DNA from 4 places in the Nocardiopsis eucommiae genome. Region 2 is predicted to be linked to each of the others. Evidence: riboswitches for the same ligand, from Rfam matches in the RefSeq annotation. Region 2 holds a riboswitch; each other region holds the start of a gene.
The links. Region 2 has a riboswitch for thiamine pyrophosphate ahead of ACRWK8_RS03280 (ECF transporter S component). Riboswitches for the same ligand answer to the same signal wherever they lie in the genome.
Positions count from the first base shown of each region.

Region 1 (4,156 bases), on a different contig from region 2:
TACCGCCGCACCGACGCCAAGGGTGAGCAGAGCGGCGGCCCGATGTACTACCTGAAGTACGGGGTCGGCGGGCGCTTCGGGGCCTTCCTCGGCATCTCCTTCGCGGTCTTCGGTGCCATCGCCGCCTTCGGCATCGGCAACGGAACCCAGGCCAACACGGTCGCCCAGCAGATGAACAGCGTCACCGGCGTGGAGACGTGGGTCATCGGGCTGATCCTGATGGTGGGCTCGGGCGCCGTCATCCTCGGCGGTATCAAGAGCATCGGACGCGTCACCTCCGCCCTCGTGCCCGTCATGATCATCGGCTACGTCGGCATCTGCCTCGTGGTCCTGATCGCCAACTGGCAGGCGCTGCTCCCCGCCTTCCAGCTGGTCGTCACCTCGGCGTTCACGGGGACCGCGGCGACCGGCGGATTCGCGGGCGCCGGTGTGCTGCTCGCCATCCAGCTGGGCTTCGCGCGCGGCATCTTCTCCAACGAGTCCGGGCTGGGCACCGGCGGTATCGCGGCCGCTGCGGCCAAGACCACCCAGCCGGTCCGTCAGGCCATGGTCTCCATGACCCAGACCTTCATCGACACCATCATCGTGGTCAGCATGACCTGTCTGGTCATCATCGTGACCGGGGTGTGGCAGGTGGAGGGCGCCGAGGACGGCTCCCTGCTCACCTCGCAGGCCATGACGGAGGGGCTGGGAGCGATCAGCCCCGCGATGGGCTCGGCCGGTGCCGTGATCGTGGCGGTCTCCGTGACGGTGTTCGCCTTCAGCACCCTGCTCGGCTGGTCGTACTACGGTGAGCGTTGCGTGGAGTTCCTGGGCGGCCGCCGCATGGTGCTGCCCTACCGTCTGCTCTTCATCGTGGTCGTCTTCGTGGGCTCGGTCGCCGACCTGGACTCGGTGTGGCTCTTCAGCGACATCGCGAACGGTCTCATGGCGCTGCCCAACCTGGTGGGTCTGATCCTGCTGTCGGGGGTGATCAGCTCGGAGACGCGCAAGTTCTTCGACCACCCGGACTGGCGGAACCCGGACGTGATCATGAAGGACGTCAGCCAGTAGTACACGAGCGGCCGGAGGACCAGTCCCTCGGCCGACGACGAGGGGGGACCGGCCACCGTGGCCGGTCCCCCCTTCGCGTGGTGTCGTCCGTTCACCACCAGGCGTGGAAGTGGTGCACCGGTCCCTGGCCGCCGCCCGCGTGGATCTCGTCGGCGCGGCGCAGGGCCTCGGTGAGGTAGGTCTTGGCGTCGGCCACGGCGGCCACCGTGTCCGGGCGCTGGGGGAGGAGGGCGGCGATCGAGGAGGAGAGCGTGCAGCCCGTGCCGTGGGTGTTGCGGGTGCCCACCCGCCCGGCACGGAACTCGACCGGCTCCGAGACACCGTCGACCAGCAGGTCGACGCTCTCCTCACCGGGCAGGTGCCCGCCCTTGAGCAGGACGCGACGCGGACCGAGTTCGAGGAGGCGTTCGGCCTGTCCCCGCATCTCCTTGAGGCTGGTCGCCTCGGTCTCGCCGAGCAGGTCGGCGGCCTCGGGGAGGTTGGGGGTGAGCAGGTCGGCGCGCGGCAGCAGGACGGTGCGCAGGGCCTCGATCGCGGACCGCTCCAGGAGGCGGTCACCGCTCTTGGCCACCATCACCGGGTCCACGACCACGTTCGGCAGCGCGTAGCGGTCCACAGCGGCCGCGACCGCCTCGGTGACCTCCGACGTGGACAGCATCCCCACCTTGACCGCGTGCACGGTCGCGTCGGTGAACAGGGTGTCCATCTGATCGGTGACGAAGGACGCGGGGACACCGTGCACCCCGGTGACCCCGCGTGTGGACTGGGCGGTCAACGCCGTCACCACGGTCATTCCGAAGACCCCGTGGGCGGAGAACGACTTCAGGTCGGCCTGGACGCCAGCGCCCCCGCTGGGGTCGCTTCCGGCGATGGACACGACGTTGTACGCGCTCATTGGCGTTCCTTCGCTAGTACGAACTAGGGCAGGTTCGACGGGTGTGCTCTCAGCCGGGAGGACTCTCTCCGGCACCCCGCGCCGCCGGGGCCTCGCGGCCCCGGCATCTGTGTTGGTCTGTGGTGGTTCCGACTGTAGTGGACGGTCCGCCGGGGCGGACCGCCCCCTCCGCGCGGTCAGACGGTGACGTTGTGGCGGGTTTCCACCTGCTCCTGCTGGGCGTGCTTGCGCCGCTCCCAGACGATCATGCCGACGACCACCACGAAGCCGCCGACCGCGAAGGCGAGCGTGACGGGGACGTCGGTCATCGGCAGCAGGTCGCGGTTCTCGTCCTGCCACGGCCACAGGGCGCGCAGCGAACCGGCCATCAGCCCGGTGAGCACCACGAGGGTGATGTGGTGGTGGTTCTCCAGCAGGAACTGGAGCACCTTCACGAACAGGGCCAGACCGGTGATCATGCCCAGGACGAAGACGGTGATGTAGGGCAGGTCCGCCGCGCGCAGGGCCGCCATGGTCGGCTCGTACAGGCCGAGGGTCAGCAGGATGAAGGAGCCCGACAGGCCCGGCAGCACCAGGGCGCAGATGGCGACGGCGGCCGCGAGGAAGACCACCACGGGGTGGGTGGGCAGGTTGGCGCCGGGCAGGCCGGTGAGCGTGAACGCGAGCGCGGCGAAGACCAGGGCCACCGCGTAGTGCCAGGCCTTCCACTTCTTGCCCGCACCGGTGTAGGGGATCCAGAGGCAGGCCAGGACCAGGCCGAAGAACAGCGCGTACGCGTACTGCGCGTAGACCTCCACCAGCGGGGCGAGGAAGACGGCGGCCAGGATGAGCGCGACGGCCATGCCGATGAGGGCGGGGACGAGCACCGACCAGTCCACCTGGCGGAACTGCTCCTGGGCGCGCTCCTTGCCGCGGCCCCGGGGCACGTCCGTGACGTAGCGCTTGATGCCGCTGACCACGTGGCCCGCGCCACCGATCAGCTTGTCGTAGAGGCCGACCATCAGTGCGACCGTGCCGCCGCTGATGCCGGGCAGTGCCTCGGAGGTGCCGACGGCCCCGCCGCGCACCGCGTTGAAGATGTAGGAGCCTACTGACTTGGCCATGTTGTCGGGCGCTGGCCCGGGAGGTTCCCGGGAGAGGGCGCCGTCCTCCGTCCTGATGGGGTCGCCGGTCCCGTGCGAACGGTCGACCGGCGGGTCAAAGGGGTGCTGTACCACGCGGGTCATGGAGGCGACCTCCACCGGTTCGATGCTCCGGCCCGCGCGGGATGTGTGCCGCCCGGGCCGTGCGAGGGGGAGGAGAGCCGTCAGGCCCCGGGCCGGGCAGTGCTGATTCTAGCGGCGCCGGACGGGGTGAAGGCGTCTGATCGCCCGGAGAATCCGGGTTTTGGTCAGGTATCAGTCCGCGAGGTCCTTGGTCCGAAAACGGATCGTGACGACGACGGCGTGGAACCCGGTCTCAGATCCGGCGCGAACCGGACAGTGGCGAGGTGGGAACGGCGGGCGCGTCCGGGTCCTCCCCGGCCACCGAGGCGGCCCACCGGTAGTCCTGCTTGCCCACCGCCGTACGCCGCACCCGGTCCACGAAGTGCACCGTCCGAGGCACCTTGAACCCGGCCAGGCGCACCCGGCAGTGCGCCCGCAGCGCGCCCTCGTCCCGAGCCGAACCGGAGGCCAGCGACACCAGGGCCGTCACCTTCTGGCCCAGCCTCTCGTCCGGGGAGGGCACCACGATCACGTCCTCCACCGAGGGGTGCGCCTTGAGCACGGCCTCCACCTCCTCGGGGTAGACCTTCTCCCCGGCGGTGTTGATCACCACGCTGCCCCGGCCCAGCAGCACGATCGAACCGTCACCGGCCCTCGTGCCGTAGTCGCCCGACAGCGCCCAGCGCCGCCCGTCACCGTCCGTGGGGAACGTGCGCGCGGTGGCGATCGGATCGTTGTAGTAGCCCAGCGGGATCCGGCCGGTCCGGGCGATCCGGCCGACCTCGACCGACCCCGGCGGGAGCGGCCGCAGGGAGTCGTCCAGCACGGAGATGCTGCCGCCCATCGTGAAGCTGCGCCGGTCGGCGGAGTCCGCGACACTCGTGTGCTCGTCGGGCGCGGTGGCCGACCCGCACACGCCCGTCTCCGAACCGCCGTAGGCGTCGGCCAGGGCCACGTCCTCGCGCCAGGCCCGCCACAGCCCGCGTACCGAGGGGGTGAGCGG
Region 1 is NZ_CBDRIY010000038.1:16,278-20,433, forward strand. Features, by position in the region: gene ACRWK8_RS21295 (alanine/glycine:cation symporter family protein) at 1-1,053, shown strand, start outside; gene thiD (bifunctional hydroxymethylpyrimidine kinase/phosphomethylpyrimidine kinase) at 1,145-1,948, opposite strand; TPP riboswitch at 1,937-2,037, opposite strand; gene ACRWK8_RS21305 (DUF368 domain-containing protein) at 2,125-3,051, opposite strand; gene ACRWK8_RS21310 (acyl-CoA synthetase) at 3,407-4,156, opposite strand, start outside.
Region 1: it holds a riboswitch for thiamine pyrophosphate, as region 2 does, so the genes downstream of both, thiD (bifunctional hydroxymethylpyrimidine kinase/phosphomethylpyrimidine kinase) here and ACRWK8_RS03280 (ECF transporter S component) in region 2, are expected to answer to the same signal.

Region 2 (4,156 bases):
GACCTCGGGGTGTGGAGCTCCTTCACGCTCGGGGACCAGGAGGTGTCCCCGCTGACCGTCGCCTCCTCCTACGCGACCTTCGCCGCGAGGGGCGAGTACTGCGAGCCGCGCCCGGTGCGCATGGTGACCGAGGAGGGCACCGGCGAGGAGCTCAAGACGACCTCGGAGTGCGAGCGCACGGTCAAGCAGGACGCCGCCGACGGCGTCAACCACCTGCTCCAGCAGACCTTCGACGGGGGTACGGCCAACGGGCTGGACCTGGGGCGTCCGGCCGCGGGCAAGACCGGGACCACCGACGGGGCCGCCTACGCCTGGTTCGCCGGGTACACGCCGAACCTCTCCTCGGCCGTGGTCGTGGGCGACGTGCGCGGCGGTGAGGAGAACCCGCTCCAGGGCGTGACGATCGGCGGGCAGCACTTCGAGATCGTCTACGGGGGCACCCTGCCCGGCCCGATCTGGCAGGAGAGCATGCGCGGCGCCACCAAGCACCTGCCCTCGGACGCGTTCGCGGGGTCGCCGGGCGCCTTCGGCGACCCGAAGACCGAGCCTCCCGAGCAGCGGGGCGGTGACGACGACGATGACGACGAGGGCGGGAGCGACACGGACGCCGAGGACGCGGAGGATCTCGCGGACGGCACCGGCGGAGGCGGGACCGGCGAAGGCGGCACGGGAGACGACGGGGGCACCTAGACGCCTTCGGAAGCAGCCCCCCGGTCCGGTGACCACGGGAGACCGTCGCGAGGCGGACCGGCCGCCGGGCCGGGAGGCGGGCCGCCGTTCCGATCCGGACCGTCACCCGGTTCTCACCTTCCGTGGTCTGGACCTTGACAGGTCTAGACCACTCTTGCTTAGGTGACGTCACCCCCCTGCGGCGCGCGGTCGGACGCAGCGCCGCACCCTAGGAGTGTGATCACGTGATCCGACGTCTCCTGAGTCAGCTCGCGGTGCTCGGCGCCATCGCGGCTGTGCTCGTTGCCCTCCCCGCGACCGTCGCGACGGCGGCCACCGCCTGCGCGACGGCCTGGAGTTCCTCCGCCGTCTACACCGGCGGCGGCCAGGTCTCCTTCGAAGGCCGCAACTACACCGCCAAGTGGTGGACGCAGAACGAGCGTCCCGGAACCTCGGACGTCTGGGCCGACCAGGGCCCCTGCGGAAACGACGGGGGCGGCGAACAGCCCGGTCCCAGCGACTTCGTCGTCAGCGAGGCCCAGTTCAACCAGATGTTCCCGAACCGGAACCCCTTCTACACCTACTCCGGCCTCACCGACGCCCTGAGCTCCTACCCGGGCTTCACCAACACCGGAAGCGTCGAGGTGCAGCGGCGCGAGGCCGCCGCCTTCCTGGCCAACGTCAGCCACGAGACCGGCGGGCTGGTGTACATCAAGGAGATCAACGAGGACAACTACCCGCACTACTGCGACCCGAGCCAGCCCTTCGGCTGCCCGGCCGGTCAGGACGCCTACTACGGCAAGGGCCCGATCCAGCTGAGCTGGAACTACAACTACAAGGCCGCCGGGGACGCCCTCGGCATCGACCTGCTGAACAACCCCTACCTCGTCGAGCAGGACGCCGCGATCGCCTGGCGGACCGGACTCTGGTTCTGGAACACCCAGAGCGGTGCCGGGACGATGTCGGGGCACACCGCCATCGTCGACGGCCACGGCTTCGGTGAGTCGATCCGTTCCATCAACGGGTCCATCGAGTGCAACGGCGGCAACCCGGGACAGGTGCAGAGCCGCATCAACACCTTCACGCAGTTCGCCCAGATCCTCGGCACCACCACGGGGTCGAACCTGAGCTGCTGACCCCAGGTGCGTCGACGCACCCGTGGCGGCACCCGAGCGGGGGTGCGACCGGCGAGCACCGCCGGGCGCATCCCCGCTCCTGCGTGTCCCGAGGGAAGGTCTTCACCGCGCATCCTGTTTGCCCCATAATGGAGGCAATCCGACAGGGGAGCGCGTGAGCGCTGAGAGTGCGGCACCCGGCCGCAGACCCTTACACACCTGATCTGGGTCATGCCAGCGAAGGAAGTCGTAGGAAACCGCCGTCGTGCGTGCGCCAGCGCGCGCCCGACCGGCGCTCTTGGCCACATGGGCCCTCGTCACCCCGACGAAGGGACATCAACCAGCATGAGTACCGAGAACCGCGGGACCGGCACCGGAACCACCGCGGAGCCCGTGGGCCGCGTCCAGGAGATCCTTGCCAAGGCCCGGAGCTGGCGCACCGTCGACATCGTCGTGGCCGCCGTGATCGGCGTCGCGGTCGGCGTCGTCTTCTGGCTGTGGAACATCGTCTGGTCGGTCACCACACCGCTGTTCGTGGCGTTCCCGCCCGGGCAGGCCGTCGTCTACGGCATGTGGCTGATCTCCGGCGTGCTCGGCGGGCTCATCATCCGCAAACCCGGCGCGGCCCTGCTCACCTCGATCGCCGCGGCCTCCGTCTCGGCCGTGCTGGGCACCCAGTGGGGGGTCATGGTCGTCGTCGACGGCACCCTCCAGGGGTTGCTGCCCGAACTGGTCTTCCTCGCCTTCGCCTACCGGCGCTGGAACATGGGCGTGGCCGTGCTCGCAGCCGCCGTGGCCGGGCTCTCCCCGGCCATCCGCGACAACATCGCCTACAACGTCACCTGGCCCCTTGAGTACCAGCTCACCTACGGCGTGATCGTGGTCCTCAGCGCGGCCGTCATCGCGGGCGTGGGCGCGCGCCTGCTCACCACGGCGCTGGCCAGGTCCGGCGCGCTGGCCCCCTTCCCCTCGGCCAGGGGCTGACCCGTGACACGACCGAACGCGCGCGGGGCTCGCGTCGAACTCTCCGGCTGGGGATGGAAGCACTCCGGCCGTGACACCCACGCCCTGCGCGGAGTGGACCTGACCGTCGAACCGGGGGAGCGGGTCCTGCTGCTCGGGGCCTCGGGCGCGGGGAAGTCCACCCTGCTGCACTCCCTGGCCGGGCTCACCGGCGAGGACGGCGCCATCAGCGGGGAGCACGAGGGCTCGCTGCTGGTGGACGGCGCCCCCGCCGACCGGGGCCGCGGCGGGGTCGGACTGGTCAGCCAGGACCCCGAGACCCAGCTCGTGATGGCCCGGGCCGGGGACGACGTCGCCTTCGGGTTGGAGAACCTGGGGGTGGACCCCGAGGACATCTGGCCCCGGGTCGAGCGCTCCCTGACGGAGGTCGGCTTCCCCTACGGCCTCCGGCACTCCACGGGCGCCCTCTCCGGAGGTGAGAAGCAGCGCCTGGTCATCGCCGGTGCGCTGGCCATGCGGCCGCGTCTGCTGCTCCTGGACGAACCCACCGCCAACCTCGACCCGGCCGGGGCCGTGCTCGTGCGCGACCTGCTCTCCCGCCTGCTCGCGGAGACCGAGGCCACCCTCGTGCTGGTCGAGCACCGGGTGGCCGACGTCGTCGACCTGGTGGACCGGGTCGTGGTGGTCGAACCCGGCGGGGGAGTGATCGCGGACGGCGCCCCGGCGCGGGTGTTCGCGGAACACGGCCGTTCGCTGGCCGACCAGGGCGTGTGGATCCCCGGGAACGAACCCGTCCCCGAGCTCACGCCCGCTCCCGGCGGCGTGCCCCTGGTGGAGACCGTCGGCGTCAGCGCCCGCACCCCCTTCCAGGTGGGCGTGCGCGCCGCCCCCCGGCGGACGGTGCTCGACGACGTGAACGTCATGCTGTCCGCCGGAACCGCCACCGCACTCACCGGCCCCAACGGCGCGGGCAAGTCCACGCTCCTCACCATGCTGGCCGGGCTCTCGCGTCCGCACCGGGGCGAGGTGCTGCCGCGCGGTCCGATTGCCGGAACCGACCGGCGCCCGCTCGTGCGCTGGCCCGCACGCCGCCTCGCCCGCCACGTGGGCACGGTGTTCCAGCACGCGGAGGACCAGTTCGTCACCGCCACGGTCCGCGACGAACTCCGCTTCGCGCCGCTGCGCGCGGGGATGGGCGCGGCCGAGACCGACGCCTGGGTGGGCGAGCTGATGGAGCGGTTGCGACTGACCCGGCTGGCCGAGGTGCACCCGTACACGCTCTCCGGCGGCGAGAAGCGGCGCCTCTCGGTGGCGACCGCGCTCAGCTCCGGCCCCTCGCACGCCCCGGACCTGCTGGTGCTGGACGAGCCCACCTTCGGCCAGGACACCCGTACCTGGACGGAGCTGGT
Region 2 is NZ_CBDRIY010000003.1:156,423-160,578, reverse strand. Features, by position in the region: gene ACRWK8_RS03290 (transglycosylase domain-containing protein) at 1-690, shown strand, start outside; gene ACRWK8_RS03285 (glycoside hydrolase family 19 protein) at 915-1,805, shown strand; TPP riboswitch at 1,940-2,047, shown strand; gene ACRWK8_RS03280 (ECF transporter S component) at 2,130-2,768, shown strand; gene ACRWK8_RS03275 (ABC transporter ATP-binding protein) at 2,772-4,156, shown strand, end outside.

Region 3 (4,156 bases), on a different contig from region 2:
GCGCCACCCTCCACCAGCGAGGCCTCCCGCAGGGCGAAGGCCAGTGCGCGCCGGGAGTCGTCGGATCCGTCCACCCCCACCACGATCCGGCGCGGCGGGACGGCGACGTCCTCCGACCCGGTCCCGGGCACCACGACCACGGGACACTCCGCCCGGGACGTCACCCGGACGCTCACCGAGGCGTCCAGCACCGACCGCGCCGCGCCCAGCCCGCGCGAACCCACCACCGCGAGGTCGTCCGGACCCGCCCGCCGCACCAGCGCGGTGCCCGGTTCCTCCAACGCCAGGTCCTCCTCCACGGACACCCCGGGGTGGCGCCCCCGTACGTGCGCGGCGGCCTCGGCCAGGACCCGGCGGCCCTGGTCGGCGACCTCCTCGGGAGGCGGGAAACGGGTGGGCCCGGCGTAGACGGACATCACCAGGGGCATCGCCAGGGCGTGCACCACGTGCAGCGGCCAACCGCGCCGGTCGGCCTCGGCGGCCGCCCAGAGCAGGGCCCACGAGGCGGTGGGCGACCCGTCGATCCCCACCAGCACCTTCGGCGCGACCATCCCGTCCTCCACCATCGACAGCCCCCTCCGGCAGCGGCCGCGCACGTCACGGCTCTGCCCTGGAGTCTTCCACCCGCCACGCGCGGATCCCAGTCCGTGGGGCGTGTCGCCGCAGGTCACGATGGAGTGCGGCCGGGCGGCCACACGGTTACGATGCGCACATGGGTCTGCTCACACCCCTGGCCGTGCGGATCGGTGCCCTCGCGTGGACACCGCGACTCCTGCCCCAGATCACCTGGCTGGACCGGAACCTGGACCGCCTCAGCCGAGGGCGCCTCGGGCTGCTCGACCTCGCCGGGCTGCCCAACACCGTGCTCACCGTCCGGGGGCGCAGGAGCGGACGACCGCGCTCCACACCCCTCCTGTGTGTCCCCGACGGCGCGGATCACCTGGTGGCCGGATCGGCCTTCGGTGCCCCCTCCACCCCCGCGTGGGCGCACAATCTGAGGGCCGCGCGCACGGCGGAGATCGGGAGGACGGGGCGGCGGGTGACCGTCCGGGCGGAGGAGCTCACCGGGGCGGACCGGGACCGGGCCTGGGCACGCCTGTGCGGGGTCTGGCCCAACTTCGCCCTCTACCAGCGGCGGACCGACCGGGTGATCCCCGTCTTCCGCCTCACCCCGGTCCCGGACGCCTGAACCCGGTCAGTCTCCCCAGGCCTCCTGGCGCCAGGCAGCGTCCCAGAACATCCACTCGTAGGTGGTGGCCCGTCGGAACGCCTCGCGCATCCGGGTGACCGTCGCCTCGCCCGCACCGGCGGCGAGCCGGTCCGCGATCGACCTGACCTGCTCGGTGGACCGGGCGAACTCCTCGTCCCCGTAGGTGGCGATCCAGTCGCCGTAGGGGTGGTCGTCGAGGTTCCCGGCCCTGGCCATGAGCCGCTCACCGACGTCGGTGTAGACCCAGAAGCACGGCAGGACCCCGGCCACGAGTTCGGGGTAGCCCTGCGTGTGCGCCAGCGACAGCACGTACGAGGTGTAGGCGGTGCAGGTGGGTGACGGCGGGACGTCCTCACCGACGCTGCCCACCGCGCCCTCGTGGAGGGAGCTCTCCACCGCGATCGCGCCGTGCGCGGCCTTGGCGAAGAACGCGATCTCCTCGCTGGTGTCGGCCCTGGCCGCCGCCGTGGCCAGGGCGCGTGCGTATCCGCGCAGGTAGAGGGCGTCCTGAACCATGTAGTACTCGAACCGTTCCCGGCTCAGGGTGCCGTCCCCGATCCCCCGGACGAACGGGAGGGCGTCGATGGCGTCCCGTGTCGGCGCCGTCTCCTCCCACACGCGGGCACAGAAACCAGTCATCAGGCGATCCCTTCGCTAGCACGATCCAGAGCAGGTTCGGCGGGTGTGATCTCAGCCCCGGTGTCGTCCGGGGCACCCCGTGCCTGACCCGGACCCTACCGCTCGGCCCCCGACCCGACCGCCTCCGGGGCGTCGGTTACGGTCCGGAGTCCCGAAGGCGGGAAGGCCGACCGGAACCACACCCGCGATGGCGGTCTTGTCCGGGCTGGTCCCGACCTGTACAGCCGTCCCGGGGTGCGTCGAGCGGCGACGGGTTTGACTCGTGACCCCCAGGCACAGGACCTACACGTTCCGTGAACGATCTGGAAGGCCTTCTCATGCGCCCGCACCTGGTGGCCCTCGCCGCCGTCCCGCTCACCGCCGCACTCCTGGCCCCCGCCCCGGCGTACGCCGCTGCCACCCCTCTGGCCGACGCGATCGCCGCCCTCACCGTCGCGGAGGAGTCCCGCACGGGATACGACCGAAGCCTCTTCCCGCACTGGGTGGACGCCGACAGGAACGGGTGCCACACCCGCGCGGAGGTCCTCATCGAGGAGGCCGAGATCGCCCCGGAGGTCGGGGACCGCTGCCGTCTGACCGGGGGCGAGTGGTTCTCCTACTACGACGGCCGTACCCTCACCGAGGCGGGCTCGCTGGACATCGACCACATGGTCCCGCTCGCCGAGGCGTGGGACTCCGGGGCGTCCGAGTGGAGCACGAACCAGCGCAGGGACTTCGCCAACGACCTGGACGAGCCGGTGGCGCTCGTGGCCGTGAGCGCGGCCTCCAACCGGTCCAAGGCCGACCGGGACCCCGCCGAGTGGCTGCCCCCGGCGGAGGAGGTGCACTGCCGGTACGTCACCGAGTGGACCACGGTGAAGACCCGCTGGAGCCTGTCGGTCGACGAGGCCGAGCTCGAAGCGCTGAACACCGTCGCGGACACGTGCCCCGACGCGGTCGTGGAGACCACCCCGGCCCTGTAGCCCGGAACCCCCGCTGACCGGGGCCGCCCCTGACACGTGGTCGGCCCCGGTCAGTGATCGCGTCGACCCCCTAGGGCGTGCGGCGGGGGAGGGTGAGGGAGGCCAGCAGCACCGCGCCCACGGTGAAGGCGGACACGATCGACAGCGGCCGGTACACGTCCCAGGCGGGGTCCCCGGCCGCCACCGCGTTCACCGCGTCGATCGCGTGGCTCAGCGGCAGCCAGTCCGAGATCGCGTGGAGCACGTCGGGCATCTGGTCACGCGGCATGAAGAGCCCGCCGAGGATGATCTGCGGGAACACCAGCAGGGGCATGAACTGCACCGCCTGGAACTCGGTGCGGGCGAACGCGCTGGCGAGGAGCCCGAGCGCGGTCCCCAGCAGGGCGTCCACGACCGCGACCAGGCCCAGTGACCAGAGCGGCCCCTCGACGTCGAGTCCGCACACGCGGACGGCGAACAGCACCGTGACGAAGGCCTGCACGATCGCGGCCAGACCGAACGCGAACGCGTAGCCGAAGATGAGGTCGAACCTGCCGATCGGTGTCGACAGCAGGCGCTCCAGAGTCCCGGACCGGCGTTCCCGCAGGGTGGTCACGCTCGTGATCAGGAACATCACCACGAACGGGAAGAGGGCGAGGATCGCCGGACCGATGCCGTCGAACACCGACGTGTCGGTGAAGAGCCAGGCGAAGAGTCCGACCAGCAGGCTCGGTGCCACGAGCAGCAGCACGATCGACCTCGGGTCGTGGCCGAGCTGGCGCAGGACCCGGCCGCTCGTGGCGAAGGTGCGCGTGAGGTTCATCCGACCTCCCTCTCGATGAGGGCCAGGAAGGCGCGGTCGGGGTCGTCCGCCCCCGTCTCGGAGAGCAGCCGCGCGGGCGTGGTGTCGGCCATGACACGGCCGTCGCGCAACAGGAGCAGCCGGTCGCAGCGCAGCGCCTCGTCCATCACGTGACTGGAGACGATCAGCGTCGCCCCCTCGTCGACGAGGGTGTGGAACACCGACCACAGTTCCTCTCGCAGCAGCGGGTCGAGGCCCACCGTGGGTTCGTCGAGGACGAGGAGTTCGGGACGGCCCAGGATCGCGACCGCGAGCGAGACCCGGCTTGCCTGGCCCCCGCTGAGCGTGTCGACCCGCTGACCGGCCCGGTCACGCAGGTTCACCTGGTCGAGGACGCGTCCCACGTCCTTCCGGGAGGCGCCGACCAACCGGGCGAAGTAGCGCAGGTTCTGCTCGACGGTGAGGTCCGAGTAGACCGACGCCGCCTGGGTGTCGTAGGCGACGCGGTGGCGCAGGCCCGCGCTCCCCGCCGCCTGGCCGAACACCGTGACGCCGCCGCCCTGG
Region 3 is NZ_CBDRIY010000001.1:190,202-194,357, forward strand. Features, by position in the region: gene ACRWK8_RS00820 (universal stress protein) at 1-566, opposite strand, end outside; gene ACRWK8_RS00825 (nitroreductase/quinone reductase family protein) at 713-1,189, shown strand; gene ACRWK8_RS00830 (TenA family protein) at 1,196-1,849, opposite strand; TPP riboswitch at 1,839-1,939, opposite strand; gene ACRWK8_RS00835 (HNH endonuclease family protein) at 2,167-2,811, shown strand; gene ACRWK8_RS00840 (ABC transporter permease) at 2,882-3,613, opposite strand; gene ACRWK8_RS00845 (ABC transporter ATP-binding protein) at 3,610-4,156, opposite strand, start outside.
Region 3: it holds a riboswitch for thiamine pyrophosphate, as region 2 does, so the genes downstream of both, ACRWK8_RS00830 (TenA family protein) here and ACRWK8_RS03280 (ECF transporter S component) in region 2, are expected to answer to the same signal.

Region 4 (4,156 bases), on a different contig from region 2:
CGCCTCGACCTCGACGTCGACACGCGCCTGGTCGGCGTCCACCTTCAGGAACACGTCACCGACGCGCAGTGTCGCGCGCTCGGAGTGGGCGACGACGACCTCGACCTCATCCATGGTGGACCAGTATCCCCGGGACGGCCGTCGAGGTCACCGGGTTTTCGCGACGGTCAGGCGTCGCCGCGCCGTGCGGTCAGGCGGGCCCGGAGCGCGCTGGCCGCCGCTCGCGGATCCTCGGCCTCGGTGACGGCGCGCACCACGACCACGCGGGTGGCCCCGGCGTCCAGCACCCGGTCCACGTTCTCCAGGTCGATGCCGCCGATCGCGAACCAGGGCCGGTCGGTGCCGAGCGCGGCCGCGCGCTCCACCAGTTCGAGTCCGGCCGCCGGGCGGCCCGGCTTGGTCGGGGTCGCCCAGGTCGGGCCCACGCAGAAGTAGTCGCTCCCGGGCTCCTCCGCCGAACGGGCGGCGGCCTCGGGGTCGTTGTTGGAGCGGCCGACCAGCGGGTCGGCGCCGATGATGTCGCGGGCCAGGGGAACCGGCAGGTCGCGCTGGCCCAGGTGCAGGACGTCGGCGCGTACCGCGCGGGCGATGTCGGCGCGGTCGTTGACGGCGAGCAGGGCCCCGTGGCGCTCGCACGCCTCCCTCAGGACCTCCAGGGCGGCCAGTTCCTGGCGGGCCTCCAAGCCCTTGTCCCGGAGCTGGATGATGTCCACGCCTCCGGCCAGGGCGGCGTCCGCGAACTCCGCGAGATCACCGCTCTCGGTCCGGGCGTCGGTGCACAGGTACAGAAGGGATGCGTCCAGGCGCTCGCGCAGGCTGGTTCCGTGGCTCGTCCTCACGCGCCCCACCCTAACCAACGGCCCGGGGGACGTCACCGGGGTGGTGCGTCCCCGGGCCGTGGACGGCTCAGAAGGCCATGCCCTGGGCCCGCCGACGGACCTCGGTGCCCCGGTTCTCCCGCATGGCCTGGATCGGCGTGCCCGGCAGGGTGTCGTCCGGGGTGAACAGCCAACGCAGGGCCTCCTCGGTGGAGAAACCGGCGTCGGTCAGCAGCACGATGGTGCCCGGCAGACCCTTGACCAGGTCCGGGCCGTCCAGGAAGGCGGCGGGGATGCAGAGTTCGCCACCGCGCACCACGCCCATGAGGCGGTTCTCGCGGATGAGCGTCTTGATGCGGTTGGGGCTCACGCCCAGCGGCGCGGCCGCCTCACGCAGGGTCAGCCATTCGCCGACGAGTTCGTCGAGTTCACGATCGCTTTGTGTCACCCACCCAATCTGCCACACCCGGCCGGGCTCCGGAGACCATCGCCCCGCCCCCGGACGCCCCGCCTGGGAGATCCCCGCCACGACCGCCCTGGACGGGTTGTCCTAGGATGAGGGCGAGGACATGTCCCGCGGGAGCCGGGTGGACCCGGCTGAGAGGGAGGCTCACCGCCTCCGACCGCACGAACCTGATCCGGGTCATTCCGGCGAAGGGAGTGGAACACGGCGCCGTGCGCAGCAACGAGGTTCCCCCACAGAAGACGATTCATCCCACCAATGCGGTGGTCGTGGTCGGCGGCGGCGTCATCGGCCGGGTCACCGCTTGGCGGGCCGCCCAGCGCGGCCTGTCCGTGACCCTGGTCGAGCCCGACCCCGTCACGGCGCCCTCCGACGCCCGCGCCTCCTCGACCGTCGCGGCGGGCATGCTCACCCCCGCGACCGAGGCGGTCTTCGGCGAGGAGGAGCTCATGGAGCTCGGGGTGCGCTCGGCGCGCCTCTACGACGACTTCGTCGCCGAACTCCAGGAGGCCAGCGGGATCGACGTCGGCCACCGCCGCACCGGGACGCTGCTGGTCGCCTTCGACCGCGACGACCTCGCGGTCCTCACCGACCTCCACGCGCTCCAACAGCGCCTGGGCGTCCCCACCCAGCGGCTCACCAGCCGCGAGTGCCGACGCCTCGAACCCACGCTCGCTCCGGGCGTGCGCGGTGGCGTGCTGGCCCCCGAGGACCACTCCGTGAACCCGCGCGCGCTGCTCCTGGCCCTGGCGCGGGCCGGGGAGCGGGCGGGCGTTCGCGAGGTCCCCGGGTACGCGGAGGAGATCACCTCCCCCGGGGCTGACGGCGCGCGCCTGGGCGTACGCCTGGCCGACGGGACCGCACTGCCCGCCGCGCAGGTGGTGCTCGCCGCCGGATGCTGGGGCGACCGGGTACGGGTGCCCGAACCGGTGGTTCCGCCGCTGCGCCCGGTCAAGGGGCAGCTGCTGCGCGCCCGGGTGCCCGCCGGGGAACCGCCGCTGGTCACGCGCACCGTGCGCGGCCTGGTGCGCGGGTTCCCCGTCTACCTGGTACCCCGGGCCGACGGCGAGGTGATCGTCGGCGCCACCCAGGAGGAGCTGGGCCACGACACCTCCCTGACGGTCGGCGGGCTCTGGCAGGTCCTGCGGGACGCGCGCGAGCTCGTCCCGGGGGTGAGCGAGCTGGAGGTCGTCGAGACCTGCGTGGGGCTGCGGCCGGGTTCCCCCGACAACGAACCCCTCCTGGGGCCCACACGGGTCCCGGGACTGCACCTGGCCGCCGGACACTTTCGGCACGGGGTCCTGCTGGCCCCGGTGACCGGGGAGGTCATGGCCGAGGCACTCACCACCGGCGCGCTGCCCCCGTACGCGCGCCGGTTCTCAGCCAGCAGACGGACGTGGGAGTAGCAGTGGAACTGATCATCAACGGACAGGCCCGGGACAGCGAGGCGACCACCGTGGACGGGGTCGTGCGCGACCTCACCGACGCCGGGGACGGCGCCGTCCCCGGCGGGATCGCCGTCGCGGTCAACGACGAGGTGGTGCGACGCACCGCCTGGACGGACACCGAGCTCTCCGCGGGCGACCGCGTGGACGTGCTCACCGCCGTACAGGGAGGCTGAACCATGACACAGACGTCCGAGTCCGTGACCGTCGCGGCACACGTGTCGGAGGACCCGCTGGTCATCGCGGGGGTCTCCTTCGGGTCCCGACTCATCACCGGCACCGGCGGGGCGCCCTCGCTGGAGGTCCTGGAGGACGCCCTCCTGGCGTCGGGAACCGAACTCACCACCGTGGCCATGCGCCGGATCACCCCGGGCACCCAGGGGTCGGTGTGGGACGTCCTGGAGCGCAACCGCATCCGCCCGCTGCCCAACACCGCCGGGTGCTTCACCGCCGTGGACGCCGTGCGCACCGCGAGGCTCGGCCGTGAGGCCCTGGGCACCGACTGGGTGAAGCTGGAGGTGGTCGCCGACGAGCACACCCTCCTGCCCGACCCGGTGGAACTACTGGACGCCGCGGAGGCGCTGGTCGACGACGGCTTCACTGTCCTGCCCTACACCAACGACGACCCGGTGCTGGCCCGTCGCCTGGAGCAGTTGGGCTGCGCCGCCGTGATGCCGCTGGCCGCGCCGATCGGTTCGGGCCTGGGCATCCGCAATCCGCACAACCTGGAGCTGATCGTCGAACAGGCCGAGGTCCCGGTGATCGTGGACGCGGGCATCGGGACGGCGAGCGACGCCGCCCTGGCGATGGAGCTCGGGTGCGACGCGGTGTTGTTGGCCACGGCCGTGACACGCGCCCGGGAGCCGGTGCGGATGGCGGCGGCGATGCGCGACGCCGTGCGCGCCGGTCGCGGTGCGCGGCTGGCCGGACGCATCCCGGTCCGCCGCCACGCCAGGGCCTCCAGCCCCGACGTGGTCTGAGTCCGCCGGGAGGACTCCGGTGCGGTGGTCCGGGGCTCCGGACCTGGGACGATCACCCGTTCCGGCACACCGCGCGAACCCCCGGTGACGACACGCGAACGGACCGTTACCGACGGGTTTGGTCCCGTCCCCTACCGTGGGAGGGTGCGCGTGCCGCGCGACGGCACCGCACCCTCAGACCGCCCAGGCGCGAACGCCCCGAACCGACCCTCCGGTCGGGCTCCACGACGGTGGACACGGGGGCCGTCGCGACCGTGAACCGCGGGGCAGACCTGACACCGGCTTCCGCTATCGTGTCGGATCGACACCAGGTGTCGGGTACGCGCCACCGGCCGCGAACGCCCGCGCTCCCCGCAGCAAGGACACAACTCCGCCGTGGACATGACGACTTCCGACCCGCTTGTAGGCGCGACGCTGGACCGTCGCTACTTCGTCGAGTCAAGGATCGCC
Region 4 is NZ_CBDRIY010000008.1:24,005-28,160, forward strand. Features, by position in the region: gene ACRWK8_RS06655 (phosphotransferase family protein) at 1-114, opposite strand, end outside; gene thiE (thiamine phosphate synthase) at 168-839, opposite strand; gene ACRWK8_RS06665 (Rv2175c family DNA-binding protein) at 907-1,266, opposite strand; TPP riboswitch at 1,385-1,495, shown strand; gene thiO (glycine oxidase ThiO) at 1,494-2,687, shown strand; gene thiS (sulfur carrier protein ThiS) at 2,690-2,902, shown strand; gene ACRWK8_RS06680 (thiazole synthase) at 2,906-3,706, shown strand; gene pknB (Stk1 family PASTA domain-containing Ser/Thr kinase) at 4,082-4,156, shown strand, end outside.
Region 4: it holds a riboswitch for thiamine pyrophosphate, as region 2 does, so the genes downstream of both, thiO (glycine oxidase ThiO) here and ACRWK8_RS03280 (ECF transporter S component) in region 2, are expected to answer to the same signal.